2 regions of the Psychrobacillus sp. FSL H8-0484 genome follow, and region 1 is predicted to be linked to the other one. Evidence: a T-box and tRNA genes for the amino acid it is inferred to sense, from the RefSeq annotation. Region 1 holds a T-box; the other holds one or more tRNA genes.

Evidence for each region. The T-box of region 1 lies ahead of ileS (isoleucine--tRNA ligase). A T-box ahead of a tRNA ligase gene usually reads a tRNA of that ligase, here a tRNA-Ile.
Region 2: it encodes a tRNA-Ile, which carries the amino acid that the T-box ahead of ileS (isoleucine--tRNA ligase) is inferred to sense. The anticodon was not compared.

What each region holds. Positions count from the first base shown of each region.
Region 1 is NZ_JBBOSZ010000001.1:1,915,263-1,927,303, reverse strand. It holds gene ileS (isoleucine--tRNA ligase) at 1-1,255, opposite strand, end outside; T-box leader at 1,307-1,550, opposite strand; gene MHH81_RS09300 (hypothetical protein) at 1,758-2,183, shown strand; gene MHH81_RS09295 (GNAT family N-acetyltransferase) at 2,636-3,199, opposite strand; gene MHH81_RS09290 (MerR family transcriptional regulator) at 3,372-4,124, shown strand; gene MHH81_RS09285 (VC0807 family protein) at 4,126-4,785, shown strand; gene MHH81_RS09280 (helix-turn-helix domain-containing protein) at 5,021-6,322, opposite strand; gene MHH81_RS09275 (sigma-70 family RNA polymerase sigma factor) at 6,952-7,470, shown strand; gene MHH81_RS09270 (YvrJ family protein) at 7,460-7,624, shown strand; gene MHH81_RS09265 (hypothetical protein) at 7,634-7,831, shown strand; gene MHH81_RS09260 (Cof-type HAD-IIB family hydrolase) at 8,191-9,006, opposite strand; gene MHH81_RS09255 (cyclase family protein) at 9,046-9,666, opposite strand; gene zwf (glucose-6-phosphate dehydrogenase) at 10,328-11,773, shown strand; gene gndA (NADP-dependent phosphogluconate dehydrogenase) at 11,860-12,041, shown strand, end outside.
Region 2 is NZ_JBBOSZ010000001.1:3,025,863-3,030,229, forward strand. It holds gene MHH81_RS14675 (1,4-dihydroxy-2-naphthoate polyprenyltransferase) at 1-803, shown strand, start outside; tRNA gene MHH81_RS14680 (tRNA-Glu) at 1,326-1,397, opposite strand; tRNA gene MHH81_RS14685 (tRNA-Ser) at 1,405-1,495, opposite strand; tRNA gene MHH81_RS14690 (tRNA-Gly) at 1,576-1,646, opposite strand; tRNA gene MHH81_RS14695 (tRNA-Phe) at 1,653-1,728, opposite strand; tRNA gene MHH81_RS14700 (tRNA-Asp) at 1,750-1,825, opposite strand; tRNA gene MHH81_RS14705 (tRNA-Met) at 1,829-1,905, opposite strand; tRNA gene MHH81_RS14710 (tRNA-Ser) at 2,108-2,200, opposite strand; tRNA gene MHH81_RS14715 (tRNA-Glu) at 2,320-2,391, opposite strand; tRNA gene MHH81_RS14720 (tRNA-Ser) at 2,398-2,488, opposite strand; tRNA gene MHH81_RS14725 (tRNA-Asn) at 2,492-2,566, opposite strand; tRNA gene MHH81_RS14730 (tRNA-Ile) at 2,571-2,647, opposite strand; tRNA gene MHH81_RS14735 (tRNA-Gly) at 2,654-2,727, opposite strand; tRNA gene MHH81_RS14740 (tRNA-Phe) at 2,735-2,810, opposite strand; tRNA gene MHH81_RS14745 (tRNA-Asp) at 2,833-2,908, opposite strand; tRNA gene MHH81_RS14750 (tRNA-Met) at 2,912-2,988, opposite strand; tRNA gene MHH81_RS14755 (tRNA-Ser) at 3,057-3,149, opposite strand; tRNA gene MHH81_RS14760 (tRNA-Ile) at 3,162-3,238, opposite strand; tRNA gene MHH81_RS14765 (tRNA-Met) at 3,245-3,318, opposite strand; tRNA gene MHH81_RS14770 (tRNA-Ala) at 3,347-3,422, opposite strand; tRNA gene MHH81_RS14775 (tRNA-Pro) at 3,438-3,514, opposite strand; tRNA gene MHH81_RS14780 (tRNA-Arg) at 3,522-3,598, opposite strand; tRNA gene MHH81_RS14785 (tRNA-Leu) at 3,620-3,708, opposite strand; tRNA gene MHH81_RS14790 (tRNA-Gly) at 3,724-3,798, opposite strand; tRNA gene MHH81_RS14795 (tRNA-Leu) at 3,816-3,900, opposite strand; tRNA gene MHH81_RS14800 (tRNA-Lys) at 3,924-3,996, opposite strand; tRNA gene MHH81_RS14805 (tRNA-Thr) at 4,005-4,080, opposite strand; tRNA gene MHH81_RS14810 (tRNA-Val) at 4,094-4,169, opposite strand; rRNA gene rrf (5S ribosomal RNA) at 4,216-4,331, opposite strand.

The DNA.
Region 1 (12,041 bases):
CTTCATTATTTTGGATAAATTGTTCTTTCAAAGCAGTTGTTTGGATAAACCAGCTTTCATTTGCATAATACAAAAGAGGTGAATCACAACGCCAGCAATGAGGGTAGCTATGTTCGTACTTTTCTTTATGAAAAAGTAATCCTTTTTCAGCAAGATTACGAACAATATCTACATCACAGTCTTTGACAAATCTTCCTTCAAAGCCTAAAACCTCGGAAGTATACATTCCTTTTTCATCTACCACATGGACGAACGATAATCCATTTTCCTTTACCACCTTATAGTCATCTTCTCCGTAAGCTGGTGCAATGTGGACTATCCCTGTTCCACTTTCTGCTGATACATAATCAGCCGTCACGACCTTATGACCGATTTCCACATCTACAAAATCAAATAATGGAGTATATGGTATGTCTCTCAATTCTTCACCTTGATGTACAGAAAGTATTTCATAACCTTCCTTTAATACCGAGCTTGCTAATGCTTCCGCTACTATGAAAATGTCTTGCCCTTGTTTTGCACGAACATATTTCATCGATGGATGAACAGCTAGTGCGACATTTGCTGGTAAGGTCCAAGGTGTTGTCGTCCACCCAAGAAAATATTCATTGTCTCGATCTGTACGTTTGAATTTAGCTGTCGCAGATAAATCCTTCACTGTTTTATAACCTTGTGACACCTCATGTGAACTGAGCGACGTTTGACAACTAGGGCAATACGGAGAAACCCTGTGTCCTTTTTGTAACAACCCTTTTTCATGAATAGTACCAAGTATATTCCATTCACTTTCAATATAAGCATTACTTAACGTGACATAGGGATCCTCCATGTCCACCCAATAACCAAGCTGTTCCGTAAACGCTCGCCACTGCTTTTCATAGACAAAAACACTTTCTTTACATTTGTTAATGAATGCTTCCACACCGTATTTTTCAATATCACTTTTACCGGAAATCCCTAATTGCTTTTCTACTCCTAATTCCACTGGTAAACCGTGTGTATCCCATCCTGCCTTACGTATTACTTGATGTCCCGTCATTGTTTTATACCTAGCAACAACGTCTTTAATCGTACGTCCTAATGCGTGCCCAACATGCGGCAATCCATTTGCAGTGGGTGGACCTTCATAAAATACGAAAGATGGACTATCGTCTCTATAGTCTATAGATTTTTTAAAGATTTCTTCTTTCAACCATTGTGTTCGGATCCGTTCTTCTCTTCGTAAAACAGATTCTTTTTCGTTCGTTTTAACCATCTGATATCACTCCTATTATTATTAATAAAACATACAAAAAACCCGTCCCTGGAAAGGGACGGGTTTAACCGTGATACCACCCTAATTCTATTGTAAGCTTTCGCTCCACAATAGCACTTAGCCACGTACAATCATACGCGTTCCTTTTAACGGTAGACACCCGGTCTTACTTACTCAATTTCAGCTCGACTTCTCAGAGAGGATTTTTGTAAATGGACTGAACACCGACTTTCAGCAACTACCGGCTCTCTTTAGAACAGTTCCATGAACTACTTTTTCTCATCAACGAATTTGTATGGTTTTATTATGGATGAATTTAACATAAAACATTTATAGTTGTCAAACTAATTAAATATTTTTTTGTTGGCTTAAAGTGAAATATGGAAATATAGTTCTATTGATTCTTACCTTAAATTGAAATATCTGTAAATATTGAAACTTAACTGTCTTGTGAACGTATGTAAATAAAGGTATTTCACTAATTGGAATGGGGAGCGGTGAAGTGAAAAAGAGGTTAGGACTTTTATTTTTAAGTATCAGTTTGATCTTTTTATTTGTGGCATATTCAGAAGAATCTGCTACAAAGGAACCAGCATATATTGCCAAAGCCAGTGATTTTGAAGATTCAGGCTTTACTAGCCGTAGTAATCAGTTGATTGTAGTCATTGGAAATGAACTAATGATTAGTGCTTACTATGGACATTCCAAAGAAAAAAGTAGCATTGATAAGATTTTAGAATTAGAAAACGTTAAACCAGATATAAGGTTTAAGAAATTTTACCAAAATGTCCAAGTTAAAACAAAAGGTGATATTTATTATATTACTGCTGACGACGGTGTATCATTGGAGTTTGAAAAAATTGGAGAACGCATTATTGTGGATAAAGAAGGTATGGAATATTATACCCAAGAATATTCAAAAGAATGATATTCACTTTAAATGAAGAAAATCGCTATCCGCTCTTTAATAGCAAAACCTATTCCCAGAGGTATCCGGATTGCTTTGGAGTGGACTTTAGCTACATCATTACCGCGGAATTTTTAGGAGAGTAGGTTCGTGACGCTAGTCACGATCCTACTCTCCTTTTTCGATAGTCTTGTGGTTTTCGACCTTCCGTCGCCCTCCTGCAACTATAGGCAACACGTTATGTCAGTAAACATTTATCACTTTGTTGATTCAAGCGGTAGGCGGTGACTCCAGCGAGATGAGTGAGACAGATAAGAAATCACAAACGACGCGTGAGCTGTGGTGATGGCTTATCGCTCACCACACGGAAAGCGTCCGCCTATAGCGGAAATCAACTATACTTTATTCCATGTAAAATATATATTTCTTTAGTTTCCTTTAGCATTGTTCGTGTTTTCTCATGAAAATAGAAATTATGAAATTGATTCATTAATATGAGAATAAATCAAAAAATCCGTCCATTCATTGTTTTCAAACGAAAATCTTTCTCTCAGGCATTCGAATGTAAATCCTGCCCGCTCCGCTAATTTTTTGGATGGCTCATTATCCGTATTAATATGTAATTCGATCCGATGAAAGTTTAATTCAGTGAAGAATAATGCAGTTGCTGCTTTTAAACTTTCAAGTCCATATCCATTTTTCCAGAACTGATTATGTATTGAATATCCCATCATTGCCCATTGATAATCCATTCTTAGAATAGTGATCAATTCTACTTTCCCTACATTTACTCCATCTTCTTTTCGAAATACCCCTAATATGTACATCTCATCTCTTTCAGCTGCCTGCTGAAATCCATCAATCCAATTGATAAACCACTCTTCCGTGGAAGTGGCCATATCGGAATGTCCATCATCGTAGGGATACTGCGACGGTAATCGATTATCGAACCCTTCATACCAATTAGCATAATCTTTTTTTTGGAATGGTCTAATAATAAGTCGTTCGGTTTCTATAAATAAGGTTGTCTTTTTCATTATTCTCCTCCTACCCAAGAGCTTCAACACTTTAGCAAAAATACTTTATCTATATTTCTACATTACACTAGAATGAATTTTTAGAAAATATTAAATTTTTTATAATAATTATTGATTCTACCGTTACGTAAGGTTTTATAATGAATAAAAGAAGTTGAAAAGGTGGCATAAAATGTATTCCATAGGAGATTTAGCTAAATTGAGCAATTCGACAGTAAGAACCCTTCGATATTATGATGAAATAGGTTTGTTAACTCTTTCACATTTAAGTGATGGTGGGCATCGGTATTACTCAGAGCAAGAAGTAATTAAACTTCAATATATAAAAGTGTTAAAGGAGATGGGATTTAATCTACTTGTTATACAACAAATGCTAGAACATCAGCATTTAAGTCATAAAGAAGCTCTTACCATGCAATTGCGAGTGTTAGAACTGGAGAAAAAGCGTTTGGAAGAAAGGACACGCTCTATTCGGTATCTACTTCAGGTGAGTGAATTAGAGGAACTTGCGAATTGGAAAGATGTTTTTGATCATATCCCTATGAATTCCACTCCTACTCCTATAAACGTATACGAAGAGATTTGGAACAAACATTTTTCAAAAGATGAAGTTCAATACTTAAAACAACTCCCAAAGGTTGGAGATGATATGGAAGTGATTCAGAGCTTCACAACACTAATAAATGATATTAGAAAAAATATAGAAATAGATAATACAAGTCCTGCAGCACAAAAATTGGCTCAAAGATGGCTTGCGTTAAGTGAAATTATCTTTAACGGGAATAATGCACTAGCTCATAAAGCATGGAATATACAAAAAGAGACAAAAGGAGAAATAGGAATGTATCAATTTGACCCTGCAGTTGTAGATTTTATCGAGAAGGCAATAACTTATTACTTTAAAATGAAAGGTCAAGGAGACTAATATGAAAACAAATTATATCATGCTAGATTTACTTGTTTATATGGGACTTCCCTACATTATCTGGACTTACGGAAGAGATATCATAGGAGATTATTATGCCATGTTGTTATCTACGCTTCCAGCAATCGTTTATACTATTTTTCGTTTCATTAAAGACCGACAATTTAATTTGGTTGGTGTTTTCATCATTTCTTCCTTACTGCTTAGCTCCATACTTGATTTACTAGCTGGATCTGCTATTCAAATGCTTTGGAATTCTGTCTGGTTGAGTTACTGCTTTACTTTCATTTATATTATTTCCATGATCATTCAAAAGCCATTAGCAATATATTTCGCAATAGAGTTCATGCATCTACAAGGGTATCCAAGGGAAGATTGTAAAGATTTATATTTCATAAAAGGGAATGTAAAATGGTTTCAGTTGGTTACGGCCATTTTTGTTATTCGGGGACTTGTAATGAATTCCATCATGGTCTGGTTAATTATGAAACATGGGGCTGACGCATTTATGCATTTAATTGTTGTTAGAAAAGTACTGGGGTATGCATTTTCAGGTCTTATATTTGCTGGATTTTTATATGCAGGGAATAAAGCAATTCTATTCACGAAGAAAAATAATATTGAATGGTTAAAACCAGTCCAAACAGTTGAATCCAAATGAATAAAATAAAAGAAGATTCAAAGCGTTTAAAAAAAGTAATCCATCTTGTAGCTACACATAGATGGATTACTTTTTTAGTCTCAGGGTAAATTGTTTGCTAGTATCAAATAAAAGAATGGTCTATACCAGTTGGTCTAGGGCCTTCTTCTTCCATAGTATTACTTGTGTTAGTTGTCATATGAAAGCTGAATATCACTGCTACACACAACCATAATAGAACACTTTTCTTTTTCATTTATAAATCCTCCCATTGGTTAATAAATTTTTGTTTAAATAATATTTTAATTGATTTTTGATAATACAAGTCAGCTGCTTTAAACTTTTTTTGCTTAAAATAATAATTTGCCAATACAATGGAATACTTTTGTACATGTCGATCGTCATCGACCATTTCGAAATGATTAATACTTTTCTTTAATACGAATTCAATGTCATCCGTTAATGAATGGAGAGCTCTATATATTTCTAAGTGACAATAATAGGATGGGTTTTCTACATTATGTTTAGTATTTATTTCTTCCATTGCCTTATAGCCTCTTTTACACCATTCAAGGACTTCCACATGGTTATTCTGCTTAGAATACTCCTTTATGATCGAAAGAATAGTTATCAAAGATCCTTCTGCATTATTGTTCCCCTCTTTGCTTTTTAAACTAAGCTTATAAAACTCAATTGCCTTCACATGCCTCTCTTGGATTGCATGTAATGAGCCGAGATTTTGATAGATCACCCCCTCATAATGAAATAGTCTGTAGTCTACTGCCAGCTTTTTTGCTAAATAATAGTTCCTCTCTGCTTCTTCGTATTTTCTCATTTTTTTATGTGCCATACCTATAACGATGTAACTATCAATTGCTCTTTCAAATAAGAGATTGTCCTTATAGTACAGCAATGATTTGGATGCATAATTAATTGCGTTAAAAAATTCATTACAATAAAAATATGTCAAACTAAGCACATTGTAATAATCTGCCAACTCCCATTCTTCTATTGATACATGATGAATGAATTTTAGCGAACTCTCTAAACGGCTTAATGCTTTTGTATAATCTCCATTTAAATAATGATAAAGACCAAGATTTAAATTCATCATAAATTTTTGCTTGTTGTCTAAATCATCTTCCATTTTCATCATGACATGATAAGAGGGCTGTAGGTTATCCATCTCTTCATTAAGCACTAACTGGAGCCGAAACAGATATAGATGATAGGTATAGTAATTTTTCAATTGCAAAAAGTAGGTCTTTTGACTAGTAAACTTATGCAACGATGCTCGGATTAATTTCTTATTCCTCTTTATGATTGCGTTTTTATACAATTCATAAAAAGCAACTAGTACCTCGTCTTCATTTGGCACATTTACTATCTCTAAATTTAGTCTTTTTAGCAAAAACATTAGTACTTCTTCACTTGGGACAGTTGCATTATTTTCAATTTTACTGAGGTAGGATGTTGAACAAATTCCCTTTGCCAATACGTTCTGTTTGATATTCTGGTTTAATCGCTCTTGTTTTATGATATGACCAATACTACTCATTTTTCTCCACCTCTTTGAACGTAGTACATTTAATAATTCTGTAAAAAAGTTAAAATACCTTTATCAATCGTTCGACATCAACCGACAGTTAGTATATAAAATCATATGTACGGCGAAAGAAAAATATCAATTAAAAAAACACTCTTTATCCTAAAATTAATAAATATTATTAAATTTTCCACATTATAAGAAATCCATAGAAGTTAGAAGCAATTACATGTAATTATTTTAGGATATTTCCCATCTTATTTATGTTCTAATAGAACAATTTTTTTAGTAATATTTAGGAAAGATATTATATTTTTTTCCAGTTATACTATCAAAAAGTTTTAATCAATTTAAGTGGATTATGATCAAATAAATCCCTACACCTAATGATTCAGAAACCTAGCCTAACCTTTTGGACAAGGAAACAAGCAAGTGGAACAGCTTTCCGCACACATAATCAAAAAATATTGCAAATGTCAATAAAAATTTTATTTTTATTACGATTTAACTGAAAAGTAGTTGTAAAAAAACCTATCAAATCCCCTTTATAGGACAAGATATATCTTAAGCTTAAGAAATAAAACATTACTTTTCACACGCTAAATCAGAACGTAGATTCTTATTTGTGGAGGAGTGATAAAATGAATGACGAAAAGCAGAAAATAATTCAAGAGTTCCTAAAATGCCCTACAAACAGATCACTATTGGATGAGTTTAAAAACACCAATTCTGAAGAGATAAAATTACGCATTGATTTGGAATTTAAGAAATTCTACCAAAATTTTAGAATCTTATCTTATCTAATAAAGGTTTTACACTTTGAGAGTAAACATTTTGATAAAAAGATGCGTTCTTATCGGGATAGAAACCAACTAACACTTGAAAGTAATTTGGATATGTTTCCAATTTACCATGAGAAAGCTTTTGCAGATTCAATTGGTCTTTCTGGAGACATTGTGGATCATATAACTAGTGAAAACTTATTTAAATGTTTAAGAAAACTTACAGATAGACAAAAGGAAATACTTTCACTTGTTTTCGTTAAGGAAATGACAGATAAAGAAATTGCACAACGATTAGGAATTACGCAACAAGCTGTTTCAAAGACAAGAAGAAATGTAATTAAATATATTAGAAAGGAGCTTACTTATGCTAGATGAAGGGAACATCGTACAATTAATTGGCAACTTTGGCTTTCCAATTGTCGTTACAATCTATCTCTTACATCGTTTCGAAAATAAAATAGAATCACTTGAAAATGCCATTCACAGTATTACGAATGTTGTGAACAATAACATTGAAAAAAGAAAGTGAGGAAAAAAAATGGACGAAACGCATATCCTGTCAATTTTAAAACAGCTAGAACCTAAACTGCGAAGTGTACTATTTCAAACAAGCAACGAATATCGAGAAGACTTAGAACAGGATTTAAAAGAACGCATTATTAAAATAATTCAAAATAACATTATGCAAGAAGTCCCTGGCTTTTTCGACTTTTTAGGAGAGGAACTGGTTTTATAATTTGAAGTTAGAGTTAACTTATTACATGTATCATAATTAACCCCATCCATATGATAAATGGATGGGGTTAATTTAGTTTTAGTTAGAACAAGAGATAATAAAACGTACCAAAATATGACCGTGTCCACTCACTTTTAATAAGAAAATACTTTTGTAACTAAAAGATAATTCTGCTAATATAGGAAAATAACTTTTTGTCATTTTCATTTCAACGAATCAGCCATTACGATGCGAGTGTTGGATAAAGTTCGAGAAGAAATAGGACTTATCTTTCCAAGTATCTTAAGTAACCCGTTGTAGCCAAACAGTAAGAACAGCAGTTTAACCATGACGGAAGCTAGTAACTACCGCCTATTTCATTATTCGATAATCACACTGGCAGGCTCTAAAATGAACTTTTCTATCACATGGAGTACTCCCTCTTCATTGTTTGTAAGTGAGATGTAATCAGCAATATCTTTCAATTCCTTTACAGCATTGCCCATTGCTATGCCTAAGCCAGCTGTTGAAACAAGATCGAAATCATTGTAGTTGTCACCTATACCGATAATTTCTGAACGGTCAATGCCAAGCTTTTTCGCCAGGTGCAGCAGGGCACTCCCTTTGTTTGCTTCTGGGTGGGTAACTTCAAGATAGTGTTTTTTTGATTTCGCGATGTGAGCACGCACGCCAAACAATGTTCGCAATTCTTCTTGCAAGGTATCCAGGTAATCAGGTTCTTCAATAAAGAGTGCTTTTGTAAATCCTTTTTTGGCCAGCTTGAAAAGATTTGGTTCCACCGTGTACGGGACCTTGACTTCTTCGGAATAAGTTATAAGCTTTTCATTGTCCGATGCACTATAGAGAATATCATCTTGGTACACTTGTAAATGAATTTTTTTCTCACAAGCAATCTCCACTAACTTTTGTGCAATTTCAGGAGAAATCAGGCGCTCATACATTACTTCTTTTTCATTAACATCCTTAATAATTGCACCCTGATAAGTAATAAGTGGTACATTGATACCTAACTGTTGCGCAATCAGTTTTGCAGAAGGAAACATACGACCAGTAGCAATCGTTACTATTGTTCCGATTCCAACCGCTTTTTGAATAGCTATGACTGTATCCGGTGAAATCATAAATTCGTCTGTGAGTAACGTCCCATCAAGGTCGATCGCAATCATCTTAAACATAGAAACGCTCCTTGTAATGTTATTAATAAACAGTAAATATTATCTTAGCCCTTCAAATAGCAACACTCGTGCAGGTGAAGCTTCTGTACCTACTAATTTTATTGGTGCTGCAACCATAAAGTATCCTCCTTGCTCTATTCCCTTTAATCGAAGTCCTTCTATTATAATGATGTCATTTGCAAACAATATTTTATGCGTTGGATGCCCTTCTTGACTTCTTTCGATTCCAAGTGCATCGATTCCAACCCCTCGAACACCTACCTCAGAAAGATATTCTGCTCCGTCTTGTGCTAGATAAATAAAATCAAAATTAAATGCTTCCTCAAATGAATTTTTCGTTTTTAATAAAACAAAATCGCCCTCTTGAATCTCAAAACCTTCTAAGTCGGATTTTGAGACTCCTTCATTTTCCAACCCAGTTAAATCCAATACCTTACACTGCCCTACAAGATTATCTAATGGAATCGTTTCAAACGTATCTCCACCAACAACCATGTGTAGTGGTGCATCAATGTGGGTTCCTGTATGCACATCGAACTCCAACCGTGTTTCAGTAACATATCCATTCGTTATTTGATTTACTTTTGGTTGTTTTTCCGGTTTATTCTTATAAACGGTCATTCCTTCATAAATTGCACCTGTTACATCGTATATTTTCATTTTATCAAACCCCCATTATTTAATTTATTTTTTTATCTAGATATAAAGTTATCCTCGCACGTTATGAATGATGTTGTCTAGTAAAACTACTTTGGTTCTATAGATATTCAATTGTTCATGCACTATAAATAAAGTGTTAAATAAGCCTGAGTCTAAATTGCTTTCTTCGTCATAGCTCTAGTATTGGAGCTCACCTGAACCAGAACCGACAAGACCTTCTTTATGGATTACGGGAATTCTGATATCAACAATATCGATATTACGTGAAAATAAATCAATTTCATCCTTTCATTAAAGTATCTTAGTCAGGTTTCAATATTTTTGATAATATAGTACAAAACTCTATTGGCAAAAGTCGGGATGGAAGTACGCACCCGAACTCCTATACATATTCACATTAAGTAAACCAGACTAGGGTGATGGCTTTTCATTTTTTTGCTTATGCATTCTTTCTAATTTCTTCCTCATAATAACGAATAAAAGTATAATCATGAATAAGAGAATAATAACGAATGTCGGTATACTCAGAACTGTTGCAATTATCATTATGGATATACAAAATACTGATTATATAAGTAGGAGGGAATTGAATATGGGTAACGAAAATCCCTCTAGAGGAATTGACGTAAAAGAATATTTAATTGAGTCAGAAGAATGGTCCATGCAAGACATGACCTTTGTATTATTTGGAGCAACAGGAGATCTAGCACAACGAAAGTTATTTCCTGCTTTATATAATTTATATCTTGATGGAAAAATACCCGATACTATATCTATAGTTGGTTTAGGCAGAAACTATTTTTCAAACGAAGTGTTTCAGTCCAAAGTAGAAAAAGCGCTTCGAGCATACTCTAGAAGAGATATTCAAACTTCTGGTTTGCAAAGATTTTTAACCAAATTTCGGTACTGTGCATTTGATGCGACTGACAAAGAATCCTATCAACGTTTGAACGAACTCATTGAAAACAGAGAAAAAGAGTTAGACATACCAGAAAATCGATTTTTCTATTTATCTGTTGCACCAAGTTTAGTTGATGTTATTACGTCAAATCTTCATACAAGTGGTGTAAGTCAAACCAAAGGCTGGAAGCGTCTCATTGTCGAAAAACCATTTGGAAGTGATCTTGCATCTGCACAGCAATTAAATAAGAAATTGAGCAAAACTTTCAGTGAAGAAGAAATCTACAGAATTGACCACTATCTTGGAAAACCAATGGTCCAAAATCTTGAAACCTTAGTATTGGCCAACCCTGCACTAGAATCTTTGTTGAATCATAATCAAATTGCTAATATCCAAATTACAGCAAGTGAAACCGTTGGGGTAGAAACTAGGGCTGATTATTACGATAAAGCGGGAGCAATTCGTGATATGGTTCAGAATCACCTTCTTCAGTTAGTAATGATGACAGCACTAGACCTTCCCAAAAAAATAACCGCAGAAGAAATTCGTGTTAATAAAATGGAAATTATGAAATCTATTCGACCAATCCTGAAAGAAAATGTATACCAGAATGTTGTTCGCGGCCAATACGAATCAGGAGAGATTTTCGATAATCCAGTAGTTGGCTATAAAAAAGAACAAGGAGTTGATAGTTCCTCAAAAAATGATACTTATTTCGCTGCACGCTTATATATTGATAATCCATCTTGGAGTGGAATTCCCTTTTATATACGCACGGGGAAACGAATGAATCAGAAGTCTACACGGATTGTCATTGAGTTTAAGAATAAGGTGAAAGAATCATTCCCAATTGAAGGAATCACTCCGAATTTATTGATCCTCGAGATTAGTCCGGACGAAAGTATTTCTTTAAGGGTGAACATGAAAGATCCTTCTAGTAATCGTTTTGATCCTGTTTACATTAACTTCTCAACCAATTCGGAAGGTCTACCAGAGGCATATGAGCTTCTTTTATTTGATGCAATGCTCGGTAATGCCACATTCTTCGCTAATTGGAAAGAAGTCGAATTATCTTGGAAGTGGATTCAACCTTTATTAGAAGCATATCAGGAGGATATGTTACCTTTATATCCTTATCCTGCTGGTTCATCAGGTCCAGAAGAGGCAAGTCAATTATTGCTATCCGATCAATTTAAGTGGTGGTAGGAAAACGTTAAAATCAAAAGGGAAAACAAATTAGAAAACTGTTTCTCCATATTAGGCTAAACAACGCGAAGGAATGAGGTAAAAATATGATAAAACAACAAATTGGTGTTATAGGTTTAGGCGTGATGGGAATGAATCTTGCGTTAAATATTGAGAGCAAAGGCTATGCGGTATCTGTCTATGATTACTGGACTGATAGAACGGAGGAATTATCCAACAAAGAAGCGAAAGACAAAAATATTCAAGGTACCTACAGTATAGAAGATTT
Region 2 (4,367 bases), 1.1 Mb from region 1:
CTCTTTATGACACCAATATTAACTGGCTATTATTTTTAGCTATGTTATTTGCTTGTTTGCTTATACAGGCTGCTACAAATATGTTTAATGAATACTACGACTTTGCACGCGGTCTAGACAGTGAAGAGTCGGTTGGTATTGGCGGTGCAATCGTTCGAAACGGTGTTAAACCGAAAACAGTCATGCAATTAGCATTATTACTATACGGAGTTGCAGCATTACTAGGTATCTATATTTGTTACGAGTCTTCCTGGATGTTACTAGTTGTAGGAGCGGTTAGTATGCTAATAGGATATTTATATACTGGTGGACCTTACCCGATAGCATATACTCCGTTTGGGGAGCTATTTAGTGGTGTAGTCATGGGAATGTTAATTGTTCTTATATCAACATTCATTCAAGTTGGTACGATCCCTAACTCAGCCATTTTAATCTCCATACCAAGTGCGTTGCTTGTAGCGGCTATCATGCTATCTAACAATATTCGAGATTTAGTGGAAGATAAGGAAGGTGGCAGAAAAACTATGGCAATTCTTGTCGGAAGAAAAAATGCCATTAAGGTTTTGTCTTCCTTCTTTATCATTTCCTACCTTTGGATAGTAGGTTTAGTCTTGATGCAAGTTGTTACTCCATTTGCTTTACTTGTACTGTTAAGTATAAAAAAACCAATGCATGCAATAAAACTATTTAAAGAAAAAGAAAACCCTCTAGAGGTCGGGCTTGCAATGAAAGATACTGCACTCACAAATACTATTTTTGTTTTCTTACTTGGAATAGGCTTACTTATAGGGTATTTCATCTAAGTAGAACAATAAAAATGCTAGGAAGGTATATACCTTCCTAGCATTTTTAGTTGAAGACGCTATTATATTTTACTGTTGTTTTTTAGCATATAATTTGCGGTAGAATCCGCGCATATCAGCTCCAATTTATATGTAAGACAAATCCTTCGGATTATAGTCATTTTAAGCTTAGGGAAGGTTTTCGTACTTAATAGGGTTAGTACGCTTTCTGTTGATCCTCACTTGTTCCATTTATTAATCACGAATACATCATTCATGGCCGGTGCTGCAAACACTTTGTTAATCAGTACAATCATTAAGGCATTTACTGGTGGAATAATTATAAAATTTGCTTCTTAAATGGTGAATTAAAAGAGTTGGTCCTGTTATTTCATATCTTTCTTGCCTCCACAAACAAAGTTATTCCAAGTAGAGTAAGCTTAATAGAAATCAACTACTGAAGAAAGATATAAAATAAATATCCATACTTTTCTACAAAAAAAAAGATAATCAAATGAATGATTACCTTTTTCTTTAAAATGATGACCCCTACGGGATTCGAACCCGTGTTACCGCCGTGAAAGGGCGGTGTCTTAACCGCTTGACCAAGGGGCCAAATATATGGCGGAGAAGGAGGGATTTGAACCCTCGCGCCGGTTACCCGACCTACACCCTTAGCAGGGGCGCCTCTTCAGCCACTTGAGTACTTCCCCATATGATTCGAAATCGAATCCTTGGCCTCACACTTATGAAGCGTGCACTCTAACTAACTGTGCATAGACCAATTAATTTAAGCGGGTGAAGAGAATCGAACTCTCATCATCAGCTTGGAAGGCTGAGGTTTTACCACTAAACTACACCCGCATATTATGGTGGCTCAGGACGGAATCGAACCGCCGACACAAGGATTTTCAGTCCTTTGCTCTACCGACTGAGCTACTGAGCCACTTATGTATTTTTAAAAAAATGGCGGTCCCGACCGGGATCGAACCGGCGATCTCCTGCGTGACAGGCAGGCATGTTAACCGCTACACCACGGGACCATTTGGTTGCGGGGACAGGATTTGAACCTGTGACCTTCGGGTTATGAGCCCGACGAGCTACCGAACTGCTCCACCCCGCGACAATATTATACTTGCAGTTTAAGTTTTACTACGCTCGAAGAAAGTTGGACACCTGCTTCGGCTTTGCCTGCATCGGTGTTAATCGTCATCTTCGTTTGACGATTTGCTCCACCCCGCGACAATAATATTAAAAGTGTCATTTCAAAAAGAATATACTAAACTATTTTTTAAGTGTTTCATCAACAAACAATAAGTTGTAAATGGAGGAGGAAGAGGGATTCGAACCCCCGCGCGGTATGACCCGCCTGTCGGTTTTCAAGACCGATCCCTTCAGCCAGACTTGGGTATTCCTCCGTATTATTGTGTGTATAATAGCTGTATGACCTAAATCTATAAATAAAATCCTTTAGCCATACTAGCTACTTGGAAGTAAAAAAGTAATCAAGCAAGTGATTACTTTCCACTTAAAAATATGACCCCTACGGGATTCGAACCCGTGTTACCGCCGTGAAAGGGCGGTGTCTTAACCGCTTGACCAAGGGGCCAACATATGGCGGAGAAGGAGGGATTTGAACCCTCGCGCCGGTTACCCGACCTACACCCTTAGCAGGGGCGCCTCTTCAGCCACTTGAGTACTTCCCCATATGGCTCCGAAGGTAGGACTCGAACCTACGACCAATCGATTAACAGTCGATTGCTCTACCACTGAGCTACTTCGGAATAATGGTGGGCCTAAATGGACTCGAACCATCGACCTCACGCTTATCAGGCGTGCGCTCTAACCAGCTGAGCTATAGGCCCATTATTTGGAGCGGGTGAAGAGAATCGAACTCTCATCATCAGCTTGGAAGGCTGAGGTTTTACCACTAAACTACACCCGCATTATTATGGTGGCTCAGGACGGAATCGAACCGCCGACACAAGGATTTTCAGTCCTTTGCTCTACCGACTGAGCTACTGAGCCACATATGTATTTTCAAAAAAAATGGCGGTCCCGACCGGGATCGAACCGGCGATCTCCTGCGTGACAGGCAGGCATGTTAACCGCTACACCACGGGACCATTTGGTTGCGGGGACAGGATTTGAACCTGTGACCTTCGGGTTATGAGCCCGACGAGCTACCGAACTGCTCCACCCCGCGACAATAATATACGTCAAAGCTTTTATTAAGACAATCTTTTTCTTAATTCCACTAACAACAAGTTAAAATGGAGGAGGAAGAGGGATTCGAACCCCCGCGCGGTATGACCCGCCTGTCGGTTTTCAAGACCGATCCCTTCAGCCAGACTTGGGTATTCCTCCGTATTATTGTGTTGGTGGACCTTGCAGGACTCGAACCTGCGACCGGACGGTTATGAGCCGTCTGCTCTAACCAACTGAGCTAAAGGTCCTTAAGATGGCGGCAGAGGGAGTCGAACCCACGACCTTTCGGGTATGAACCGAATGCTCTAGCCAGCTGAGCTACGCCGCCATGATATTTTTTATAATTTAATATTATTTGGTGGAGCCTAGCGGGATCGAACCGCTGACCTCCTGCGTGCAAGGCAGGCGCTCTCCCAGCTGAGCTAAGGCCCCAAATGTAATAATAACTGGTCGGGAAGACAGGATTCGAACCTGCGACCCCTTGGTCCCAAACCAAGTGCTCTACCAAGCTGAGCTACTTCCCGATATATATGGCGCGCCCGGCAGGAGTCGAACCCACAACCTTCTGATCCGTAGTCAGACGCTCTATCCAATTGAGCTACGGGCGCTTAAATTCTTTTTTTAAAAAATGGTGCCGAGGACCGGAATCGAACCGGTACGGTAGTCACCTACCGCAGGATTTTAAGTCCTGTGCGTCTGCCAGTTCCGCCACCCCGGCACTTAAATGAATCTTTGGAGCGGAAGACGAGGTTCGAACTCGCGACCCCCACCTTGGCAAGGTGGTGTTCTACCACTGAACTACTTCCGCTCGGTTATTAAATTAAATGGTGCGGGTGAAGGGAGTCGAACCCCCACGCCTTGCGGCGCTAGATCCTAAGTCTAGTGCGTCTGCCAGTTCCGCCACACCCGCATACATAATTCACTTAAAAGTGATGAGCCATGTAGGATTCGAACCTACGACCCTCTGATTAAAAGTCAGATGCTCTACCAACTGAGCTAATGGCTCGAAAGAAATGGTGCCGGAGAAAGGACTTGAACCCTCAACCTACTGATTACAAGTCAGTTGCTCTACCAGTTGAGCTACTCCGGCAGGAGTAAATATATGGTGGAGGATGACGGGCTCGAACCGCCGACCCTCTGCTTGTAAGGCAGATGCTCTCCCAGCTGAGCTAATCCTCCTGGGTAATATAATTCATAACAAGTTACTATTATGTACTTATCGCAAGCCCAGCGACGTCCTACTCTTGCAGGGGGAAACCCCCAACTACCATCGGCGCTGAAGAGCTTAACTTCCGTGTTCGGTATGGGAACGGGTGTGACCTCTTCGCCATCATCACTAGACTTGAATAATTAATGAAAGACAAGTTTTATTATAAC